DNA from 3 places in the Nitrosomonas sp. TNE100 genome. Region 3 is predicted to be linked to each of the others. Evidence: predicted binding sites of a transcription regulator. Region 3 holds the regulator's gene; each other region holds the start of a gene.
What was found. Region 3 encodes sigma-54, which starts transcription at its own class of promoters, with help from an activator protein. Its sites were predicted from a motif close to TGGCACNNTTCCTGCT; they were not measured.
Positions count from the first base shown of each region.

Region 1: a site for sigma-54 is predicted at 1,988-2,003, ahead of pepA (flocculation-associated PEP-CTERM protein PepA). Genes of this name have one in related genera too.
Region 2: a site for sigma-54 is predicted at 1,361-1,376, ahead of flgB (flagellar basal body rod protein FlgB). Genes of this name have one in related genera too.

Region 1 is NZ_AP040997.1:533,688-537,522, reverse strand. Features, by position in the region: gene ACZ5EJ_RS02700 (ThiF family adenylyltransferase) at 1-776, shown strand, start outside; gene ACZ5EJ_RS02695 (hypothetical protein) at 769-1,839, shown strand; gene pepA (flocculation-associated PEP-CTERM protein PepA) at 2,081-2,902, shown strand; gene ACZ5EJ_RS02685 (class I SAM-dependent methyltransferase) at 3,131-3,835, shown strand, end outside.
Region 2 is NZ_AP040997.1:230,626-234,460, forward strand. Features, by position in the region: gene gap (type I glyceraldehyde-3-phosphate dehydrogenase) at 1-301, opposite strand, end outside; gene flgA (flagellar basal body P-ring formation chaperone FlgA) at 489-1,184, opposite strand; gene flgB (flagellar basal body rod protein FlgB) at 1,411-1,821, shown strand; gene flgC (flagellar basal body rod protein FlgC) at 1,827-2,231, shown strand; gene ACZ5EJ_RS01175 (flagellar hook assembly protein FlgD) at 2,244-2,915, shown strand; gene flgE (flagellar hook protein FlgE) at 2,931-3,835, shown strand, end outside.
Region 3 is NZ_AP040997.1:2,247,020-2,250,854, forward strand. Features, by position in the region: gene lptC (LPS export ABC transporter periplasmic protein LptC) at 1-67, shown strand, start outside; gene lptA (lipopolysaccharide transport periplasmic protein LptA) at 173-688, shown strand; gene lptB (LPS export ABC transporter ATP-binding protein) at 740-1,462, shown strand; gene ACZ5EJ_RS10770 (RNA polymerase factor sigma-54) at 1,468-2,931, shown strand; gene hpf (ribosome hibernation-promoting factor, HPF/YfiA family) at 3,106-3,441, shown strand; gene ptsN (PTS IIA-like nitrogen regulatory protein PtsN) at 3,682-3,835, shown strand, end outside.

The sequences.
Region 1 (3,835 bases), 770 kb from region 3:
GAGTCGCTATCGCCGGGCTGGGGGGGGTTGGCGGACTTCATCTATTGACACTCTGTCGGTTGGGAATAGGTAAATTCCATTTGGCCGAATTTGACACTTTTGATCTGGCCAACTTCAACAGACAAATTGGTGCCAACATTGAAACCATAGGATTGAGCAAACTTGATGTCATGATCAGGGAAGCTCTTAAAATTAATCCCGACCTGGAAATTTCCAGATTTCCCGATGGTATAAATGAAGGCAATTCCGAGGCATTTCTGGCTGATGTTGATATTTACATTGATGGCCTGGATTTTTTTGCCTTCAACGCTCGCCAACATATATTTGCATCCTGTGCCGCCAAAAATATCCCCGCAGTAACCGCTGCTCCTTTGGGCATGGGCACAGCAGTACTCAACTTCATGCCAAGAGGCATGACCTTTGAGGATTATTTTGGCTTAAAAAATAGCTTAGAAGAAGAAAAGGGGTTACGTTTTTTTATAGGGCTCGCACCCGCACGCCTGCAAATGAGCTATCTAGTTGATCCGACTACAATTGATCTGGTTAACCGCAAAGGACCGTCCACCATCATGGCCTGCCAGCTTTGTGCAGGAGCAGCCGCAACCGAGGCTCTAAAAATTCTGCTTGGTCGCGGGCCAATCAGAGTAGCACCCAAGGGATATCACTTTGATGCCTATCTAAACAAACTAGCATTCACATGGCGTCCCTGGGGAAATAGGAATCCACTGAGTCGATTAGCCATTTCCCTGGCTCATCGCAAACTTAAACATGCATAGCAAGACAAACAAAGTAACCCAACAACAACTTGATTACATCCTGCAAAGCGCCATTCTGGCGCCTTCAGCAGATAACCAGCACCAAGCTCGCTTCAAGATAACCGGAAACAGTATCCATATTTATCACACCAGAACTGAATTTCCGTCCGAAGGAGGATATAAATGGGTATTGGCATTATTATCTTTGGGAGCTATAACAGAAAATATTGTACTCGCCGCCAGTCATTTCAATTTCCATGCTGAAGCGATGTCATTTCCCGAACCAAGCAACCCTCACTTGATCCTGCAAATCACCCTACATGCAGATCAGACTGAAGAAGACTCCCTTCGAGAAATGATTCCCCTGCGTCACACCAACCGCAGATTACACTTTCTCGGCCCTGGTATGACTGATATCGAACGAGAGGTATTACATCAGACAATACAAAAATATTCAGATTGCAAATTACACTGGCTGGATACTCCTGCACTACGCAAACAAACTGCTTACCTGATGCGCATTGCTGAAACCGAACGTTTTCGCAACCCGCTTTTGCATGAAGAGCTGTTCTCCGCCATTCGCTTTGATATTGGCTGGCACACTACCTGCACCGAAGGGTTACCACCCGGTGCATTAGGTATTGAACCATTATCGCGAGGCTTCTTCAGCCTGTTGCGCCATTGGCCAATCGCACAACTGGCCAACTCTTTCGGAATGCACCACGTATTGGGTTTTCGCTCCAGCTATTTACCCTGTCGGCTTGCTCCCCATTTAGGTGCATTAAGTGTAAAAAAAATCGACACTCAATCGATACTACAAGCCGGGCGCTCATTTCAAAGACTGTGGCTTACCCTGACCAAACAAGGGCGTGTGCTGCAACCCATGCCTGCTTCTGCAATCTATGCACTGCCACAAGCAATAAACGAAGGTATTCCAGCAACCCTGCAACAAAAACTTTTGGCCGGCTGGAAAACAATATTTCCTGAAAACATACCAGTTATTCTCTTTAGAATGGGAAATGCCAGTCATTTACCAATAATTACCAGCCGACCAGAGATTACGTCACTAGTTGAACACAGCTAACACCCCTCGACTCAATATCCACTACTTTTGGCTAGCCTTTGTCGATTTTTTTTACATTTTTTCTGAATAACAAAAAAGAACCAAATCTCTATTTATTTTTAAGAAAATTTATGTTTATAAACATATCGTTAAGCATGAATCAAAAAATTGGCATATCTTATGCTTATATAAAAGTAAGCGTTTGAACAAAAATGCGCGATATTTGCCTCTTGATCTATGTATTAAAACTTAAAGGTGACTTATGAACAAAAAATTAATCCCGGCTATTCTTGGCGGTTTAGGTATTTTAGGAATTTCCAGCCAGGCATTGGCATACCAAGTATTTACAGTGAGCCCAAGCTATATTACAGGAAATTCTGCACATAATGATTTTCAGGCCGACTCGCTTGCAGGAACGGCATCAGGACAAATTATTCTAAATGCTTCTACTAACACTGCTGCTGAATCTGGCTATATTGATTTTTCGAATTTTGCACTTGCAGGCTCTACCGTGGGAGCAGGTATTTCCCGTATCACTGTAGATTACGGGATTTATCTTACATTTGATTTAACAACCAGTTTGAGTTCCGGTAGTTTCGGTACTACCGGAAGTACGTATACCTTAGATACCCTTACATTCACCATGTACGCCGATCCAAATTTAGATACTGCGTTTACACAGGCAACTTTAACAAACCCAGCATCTGTTGGTGGTACGATAGCTGATGATTTCATACTTGCGACAGGTTCACTAATAACAGGCGAGTCAGCTATTATTCAAGGAGGGGTAGCTTTAAATTCCTACACTGATTTTTTGACATCTCCCGCAGGGCAATCCTTTTTTTCTCAGCCCAATCCTTTTTATGACTTGATGTTCAATGCATTTAACAATACAGGTGATGCAGTAGCTTTTAACTATGACACAGCAACAGGTTGCTTAACAGGTGAATGTATCGTGGCTGTTAAAAGTGGTGTAGGTACATTTGATTTTCAAGGGAGCGTAGTACCAGAACCGGCAACGCTTGCTTTGCTTGGAATCGGCTTACTCGGCTTTGGCACTTCACGTCTTCGTAAAAAAGCCTAATCAATACTAGTCTACTAATCAACTAACAAAGCCCCACATACGGCTAGCCGGTGCGGGGCTTTTTAGTTTTACATTCAACACCTCCTTTCTCCCTAATATAATTTTCTGCTGGATCATATAACCCAAGCTACGTGTTACTAAAACGTATATTTCTCCCAGTATTTGTCTTTTACCTGTATTCCAATCCTAGTAAACTGCTAGTCAAAATCTGATACAGGAGCAAGAAACATGAGAATTTCGGTTATTCCAACGTTACTGCGAGAAATACTTGGAAAACATGAATTTAATCGCGAGCCTGAACCAGATTTGGTCATGCAGGATAAAAACCAGGTAGCGGCTTTTGCAGAAGCCGGGCGTATTGACGGTATTATGTCTGCCACTTACCTGTTCAATACCACCCGTATTTCTCAAATTATACAGGACTGTAATAAGGTACTCGATCTTGGCTGTGGCCCCGCAACACAACTGGCACAAATTGCCCAAATTAATCCACAGATTGAATTTATTGGCGTAGATATGTCAGAAAATATGTTAAAAAATGCCAAGGCCTATTGTGATCAGCTGGGAGTGAACAATATCTCTTTTGTCAGAGATGATATTTCGACACTCAATACAATTCCTGACAACTCGGTCGATGCTGTTATCAGCACACTGGCATTACATCACCTGCCCAGCGAACGTTTACTAAAAAATTGTTTTAGACAAATCAGGCGGGTATTGAGAACAGAAGGAGCTTTATTCCTGATGGATTTATCACGACTCAAATCACTCTATTCAGTCCTTTATTTTGCTTATCTGAATAAAAAGTACCAACCCGCTATTTTTACACTGGATTATGAACGATCACTGCGTGCCGCTTTTTCTTCCGAGGAATTCAAACAGCTTGCTGCAGAAATATTTCCTGAAAAAAAGGTACAAATTCTTTCTACTGCT
Region 2 (3,835 bases), 470 kb from region 3:
GGAAAATACCCGTGCATTCCAGCACATAATCCACACCAAGATCGCCCCATGGAATATTGGAGGGGTCTCTTTCAGAAAAAACGCGTATCTTGTCACCGTCGACGCTGATCAAGTTTTCGGTGCTGCTGACCACGCCCGCGTATTTGCCATGCGTTGAGTCGTACTTAAAGAGGTACGCAAGCTGCTCGGCGCTTGTCAGATCGTTAATTGCGACAAGGTCGACGCTAGGGTTCTGAGCCGCAATGCGTGCAACGCAGCGACCGATTCGTCCGAAGCCGTTGATACCAATTTTGATCGCCATGATGTCCTCGTGCTGGTTAGGTGTATAGGAAAAATAAACGGTTCTGTCGCATTAGGCGCAAAACGCATATTTTGGATGAGCTGACATGCCATCCTCTTAAACTAGCAGATTTTTATTCCGCCAGTGTATAAAACTGCTTAGTAACTCAGTAAACTTCTTCCAAATTTTATGCCTCTGGCCGTTGTCACTATTGCTTTATCTCCACTATTCCTCCCGCCCGTGCTATTCCGCTCATGATTCGTCCAGTGTGGTTACGTATTTGTACCACTTCTCCTTCGGCAGCAGCAGCGAGTGCTTCACCTTCCGTGCTGACGGCAAATCCTGCTCCGGTTGCGGTGAGCCGTATTTTCTGTCCACGTGTGATGATATATGGAGCGCGTAGCTGGTGTGTGCGTATCGGCTGGCCGGAAGCAAGAAAGGTTACCGCCACCTTGCCGACTACCTGATCAGGATCCGTGACTGCCCCAGCGGGGATGCGCACGAGATCGACTTCCTTGCTCACAATATCCTGTGTATCCACTAATTTTCCCATGTTGATGGGCTGTGCGGCGTGTATGACGTTGGCAATCACTTCGATTTCAACCGGCACATAAAGTGTCCAGGCAGCTTCATCCTGACAACGCACGCCAACTGAGAATTTTCCCCATAAGCGTCCGCCTGGCGGCAGAAAAGGCTGAAGCTGGTTACACGGGCGTAATGTCTGACGTGAATCCAACTGGTTTGTCTTGATGATGACCCTGCCGGGCAGGTGACGGGTTTCCACACGCACAAAATCATTGATTATCTTGTGTATTGTTTCTGTAGGTAAGTCTTCGCTAGCGATTGCCGTTGTAGGGAGCAGGAGGCTGCATACGAGTATGATCAATAAGGGTTTTTTGTTCATGTCCGGTATGGTTGGCTATCGGGATTGACAATCAGGACGGTCAGTTTTTGCCGCTGACGGCAATTTTTGCCGCTGGTTCAGCATGGTATCGCCGCAATTCCCTGGCTAACCTGGAAACTGAAAGGTGATTATGGATCAGTTTGATTGATTGGCTGGAAATAATGGCTTGTTCAATTTGGCATGGTTCCTGCTTATAGTAATTATGACTACTTTGCAGGAGGAAAACATGATCAACAAACTGGACAATCTGCTTGGCTTTAACCAAAAGGCACTCGGGTTACGAGCGGCCCGGCAGGAGCTGTTGTCGGGAAATATTGCCAATGCGGATACCCCGAGTTTTAAGGCGAAAGATTTCGATTTTTCCAAGGCAATGCAAAACGTTCAGTCGCCAAGACAGGTACAAAGTGCGCTGGCGACGACTTCATCAAGACATATCGGCTTGTCCGATTTCAGATCGATTACGTCCGTGCCGGAGCAGTATCGTGTTCCGCAGCAACCCAGTATAGACGGTAATACCGTTGATATGGATACCGAGCGTATGCAGTTTATGGATAACGCCATACGCTATGACGCTGGACTGACATTTATCAGCGGCCAGTTCCGAACCCTGTTATCCGCTATCAGAGAAGGAAATTAATAGCCATGTCCCTGTTCAGTGTATTCAATGTCGCCGGTTCAGCCATGGCCGCCCAGTCACAGCGGCTGAATGTGGTGGCCAGTAATCTCGCCAATGCAGACAGCGCTACCAGTTCAACGGGTGAAGCCTATCGTTCCCGGCAAGTTGTTTTTCGTACCGTTGATATTTCTGCAGATAAGGCAAAGGGCGTCAAGGTGGCAGGTATCGTGCATGATCCCTCGCCCATGCGGGTGGTGTATGACCCGAAGCATCCGATGGCGGACGAAAAAGGCTACGTTACCCTGCCCAATGTCAACGTTGTGGATGAAATGGTCAATATGATGTCGGCATCGCGTTCCTATCAGAACAGCGTTGACATGATGAACGTGACCAAAACATTGCTGCAAAAAACACTATCAATTGGCCAATAAGGAGAGATAGATATGAGTCAGGTGCAAAACAATTCCAGCGTATCCGAACTGCTGACTTCCAATGGGGGCAGTATCAAGACTGCCCGCAAGGGTGATGAGGATATGCAGGAGCGGTTTCTCAAACTGCTGGTGACACAAATGCAAAATCAGGATCCGCTCAGCCCGATGGATAACGCAGAAGTAACCAGCCAGATGGCGCAGATCAGTACCGTAAGCGGCATCGACAAGCTCAATAGCACGCTGGAAAAGCTGGTATCGGATTCCGATGCACGGCGTTCATTTGAAGCCGCCAACATGATTGGCCGTAGCGTGTTGGTTCCAGGCGCTGACATGCAACTGGAAAACCACACCGGAATCGGCGGATTTGAACTGACCGAACCGGTAGACAAGCTGGTCGTCACCATCAAGGATAGCGCCGGTATTGCCGTGCGTGACATTGATCTAGGCACGCAACCGGCAGGGGTGGGCACATTTGCCTGGGATGGCCTGGCAAACAATGGTAACGAAGCTGCCGGGGGGCAATACAGTTTCGCCCTGAAAGCCGTGCGCAGTAACCAGGAGGTAGCTGCTTCCACTCTGGCATTTGGTTCGGTCAGCAGCGCACAGGCTGGCAAGGAGGGCGCCTTGCTGGAAGTAGGTAGGCTGGGTTACGTCGGTATGCATGATATTAAAAAAATATTTTGATCAGGGGAGTAAATCATGGGTTTTCAGCATGGATTAAGTGGTCTAAAAGCAGCCTCGGCCAAACTGGACGTTACCGGTAATAATATTGCTAACGCTAATACGGTTGGCTTCAAGCAATCACAAGCGCAGTTCAGTGATGTATTCGCCAATTCATTAGGTGGGGGCAAGAATCAGATCGGAATTGGCACCCAGGTGGCAGCTATCGCGCAGGAATTTGCCCAGGGGAATGTGACCAGTTCCGACAATCCGCTAGATGTGGCAATAACCGGAAATGGTTTTTTTCGGACGAATAACAATGGCACGATCAGCTATACCCGTAACGGCCAGTTTCATCTGGATAAGGATGGATTTCTGGTTAATGCAAATAGTTACAACGTTACTGGTTTTGCCGCCGATGCTTCCGGTCAGATTATTCCCAATATACCGGTTAATCTGCGATTACCTACTTCGGATCTGACACCTAAGCCAACTGCCAATTTTGCAACAGGCGTCAATTTGGATGCGCGTACAAGTGTTACAAGTGTGGCGTTTGACGCAAACAATCCATTAACCTATGCCCATTCCACTTCAGGTGAGATATTCGACAGTCTGGGTAATTCCCATATATTGAATCTGTTTTTCCAGAAAACAAATTCAACGGAATGGGGTGTATTTGCAACTGTCGATGGAGCTGTTGATACCACTAACGGGTTACCACTCGGTGTGACATTTGGAGGGGGAGGATCCACTTCTCTGACCTTTGATTCCAATGGAATCATGACTACGCCCACAGGACCAATTGATGTCACTGTCGATTTTCAAGCAATAGATGCTACTAAATGGGGGGCGATCCCAGATCTTACATTTTCGTTCGATCTGACTCGCTCTACCCAGTTTGGCAACAAGTTCGGTGTCAACATGATGAATCAGGATGGATTTAC
Region 3 (3,835 bases):
CGGTGAGATTTTGATGCAGTCCCGGGTCAAAGCACATGACGAACGTACACCACGCTCATCCCGCTAGAGGATGCCGCACCAACACGGATTCTGATTCTTCTGGTTTTCTTATTTTACTTTTTGTATCTATCGGTTTATGCAATCTCAATGTTTGTTCCTAAGCTTGTCTCTCATGTTTTTCTCAGCCACTGCCCTGGCTGAACGCGCAGATCGCGATAAGCCAATTCATCTGGAAGCCGATCGCGCAACTGTCGAAGATTACAAGCAAAAAGGGGAGTTTCGTACCAGCATATTTACCGGGAATGTCATATTGACCCAGGGAACGCTTATTCTTCGTGCAGATAAAGTCGTGATGAAGGAGGACAGCACGGGTTACCGGCACGCTACAGCTTATGGCAATCTGGTCAGCTATCGTCAAAAGCGTGATGGCGTTGATGAGTACGTTGAAGCATGGAGCCGACGCGCAGAATATGACAACAAAACCGACAAAATAGAATTGTTTGGAAGCGCGCGACTGAAACGCGGCACCGATGAAGTAGAAGGGGATTATATCTCCTACGATATAGCAAGCGACTTTTTTCAGGTATTTGGCCAGCCTCAAGCGGAAAATGATAAAAATTCTGATCACAGGGTACGTGCCGTGATTCAGCCAAAAGCGAAACAACCTGACGCAGAAACAGAAAAATAAAACTATCAAAAAATATATTTACCACTGTATATCGCCACTCCGGGTCATCTTATGAGTGAATTAAGAGCTGAAAATCTGAAAAAAAAATATCAGTCACGCACCGTCGTGATGGATGTATCTTTCTCTGTTCGCAGCGGCGAGGTTGTTGGTCTGCTTGGCCCTAATGGTGCAGGCAAAACCACCTGTTTCTACATGGTGGTTGGACTGGTTCCATTGAACGGAGGGGAAATATTTCTGGATGAACACAATCTGAGCCAGCTGCCGATTCATCAGCGCGCCCGGTTGGGGTTAAGCTATCTTCCCCAGGAGGCATCAGTTTTCCGTCGGCTTTCGGTCGAAGAAAACATTCTTGCAGTACTAGAATTACAACACTTTCAGAAAGATGAAATGCAGCGGCATCTGGACGGATTGCTACATGACCTGCATATCGGTCATCTGCGTGAGAGCCTAGGCATGAGCCTATCGGGTGGTGAACGCAGGCGTGTAGAAATTGCACGAGCACTGGCATCCCAGCCGCGCTTCATCCTGCTGGACGAACCCTTCGCTGGAGTAGATCCAATTGCCGTTATGGATATCCAGAGAGTCATCGGTTTTCTCAAATCACGCGGAATCGGTGTACTTATCACAGATCATAATGTGCGAGAAACACTGGGGATTTGTGACCGTGCCTATATCATCAGCGAAGGAACCGTGCTTGCCAGTGGAGTCCCTGCTGAAATCATCAATGACGGACGTGTCCGGGAAGTTTATCTGGGGGAGCATTTCAGGCTCTGAAAAATATGAAGCCGACTCTGCAACTCAAGCTTTCTACCGGCCTTACACTGACACCGCAACTGAAACAATCAATTCAGCTGCTTCAACTATCTGCACTTGAACTCAACCAGGAAATCTCACGTATTGTCCAAGAAAACCCTTTGCTTGAGCTGGATGAAGATATCGATCAAGAAAAACTTGAAACTGAAGGACAAGATTCTTCGTTAGTATCATCAGATTTATCTGCTACAGCAGAAGCTAATGAATCCCATGATATTAGAGAAAACACTGAAATATCGAACGACTGGCTAGATGACTCATTGTATTCAGATCAGGGGGCTTTTTTAGACACACGTAGACAAGATGATGAGGAGTATGATCAGGACTATTCTCGCCTGGTTAGCAAACCCGCCAGCTTGCGTGAACACCTGCTCATGCAAATCAGCTTGAGGCAACGTTGCGAACGAAAAAAGAAAATTACCGCGCTGCTGGTGGATAGTCTGGACGATAATGGTTATTTTACTCAGGATCTGGAAGAGCTTGCCAAGTTACTTCCGGTTGAACTGGAAATCGACATCACGGACCTGAAGTCAGCCCTTGCTTATATTCAGCAACTGGATCCGCCCGGCGTGGGAGCACGCAATCTGCGGGAGTGTCTGTCTATACAGCTTTCAGCATTGCCGGATGCAACGCCACTACGAACGGAAGCACTCAAACTGGTCAATGAGCACCTGGAAAGTGTCGCTGCCAAAAATTTCCCATTGCTCAGGAAAGTTCTTGGCTGTGATGAAACCTGTTTACAGTCAGTTTACCAGTTGATCACTCAACTCAATCCCAAGCCTGGCGATGATTTCAACGCAACAACAGCACGTTATGTCATTCCTGATGTGATTGTGACCAAATCGGCTAGAGGCTGGGTGGCACAGCTTAATTCCGATTCAGTTCCGCGTGTGCGCGTTAACCATTTATATGCCGACATTCTGAAGCAGAATCGTAATGAAGCAATCCGACCACTGATGGAGCAACTGAAAGAGGCCCGCTGGCTGATCAGAAATATCGACCAGCGCATGGTTACCATACTCCGGGCCAGTCAGGCGATTATTGATTGCCAGCAAGCATTCCTGGAGCATGGCGAAACAGCTGTGCGCCCCCTTGTTATGCGTGAAATTGCCGAAGTTCTTGGATTACATGAGTCAACCATTTCTCGTATCACAACCCAGAAGTATATGCGGACACCGCACGGTATCTTTGAGCTCAAATATTTCTTTGGAAGCCATATTCCCGCTGAAACGGGTGAAGCACATTCAGCCATAGCTATTCGTGGACTTATTAAGCAATTGATCCAGAATGAGGATCGAAAAAAGCCACTTAATGATAGTCAAGTTTCACAAATACTCGCGCAGCAGGGTATTGTTGTTGCTCGCCGTACTGTTGCAAAATATCGGGAGTTCATGCATATTCCCCCGACTAATTTACGTAAAATACCCTAGGAAAATTCTGAAAAAATCAGCTGATTACCATGAAGCAAATCAAGGTGAAAAAGTACAGTTCACAAATAGCATATGTGTACTCGAAACCTGATTTCAGGTCGGTATAGCCAGACAGATACTTTCAGAGTTTTCCATGATACCCTTGAACACGACTCTCTCACATAAGGAGAAATAATGAATTTGAATCTCACCGGTAATCACGTGGCAATCACACCTGCCATGCGTGACTACGTTACGTCCAAAATCGAGAGGAGCACACGCCACTTTGACAATATCATGGCTATCAATGTGACCCTTTCCGTGGATAAACTCAAACAAAAGGCTGAAGCCACGGTTCACTTACCAGGTAGAGAGATTTTTGTCGAGGCCGATAGCACCGATATGTATGCTTCAATTGATAGTCTGGCAGATAAGCTGGCTCGCCAGATCCTTAAGCATAAGGAAAAAAATATTAGACAGCGCAACGATCAGGGTGGGCTGAAAGATCAGGAATTTGAACAGCCCGAATAAACCCGTCCACTTCTCCTCATATATTTGTAAAGAACTGCAGCAGCAATGCCAGAAAAATCTCGAAAAATGGGACCGTACCTAATCAACAGCCAACTATAGCCATGTTGCCCGCGCAGCGGAAAAGATGACCTACGGAACATCAGCAAGTTGGGCACATATATAGTGAGTGATATAAAAAAACAGTCCCGTTTTCAATAAGAAGAAAACACCGCCTAATTTCCTAAAGTGGTTTGAATCTCCATGAATCTCATTACTCAATTATTGCCGGAATCCAACATTATTATTGATCTGGATGTGACCAGCAAGAAACGTGTATTTGAGCAAGTTGGTCTGTTATTTGAAAATACCCTGCATATTGCGCGCAGCCAGGTTTTTGACAGCTTGTTCGCACGTG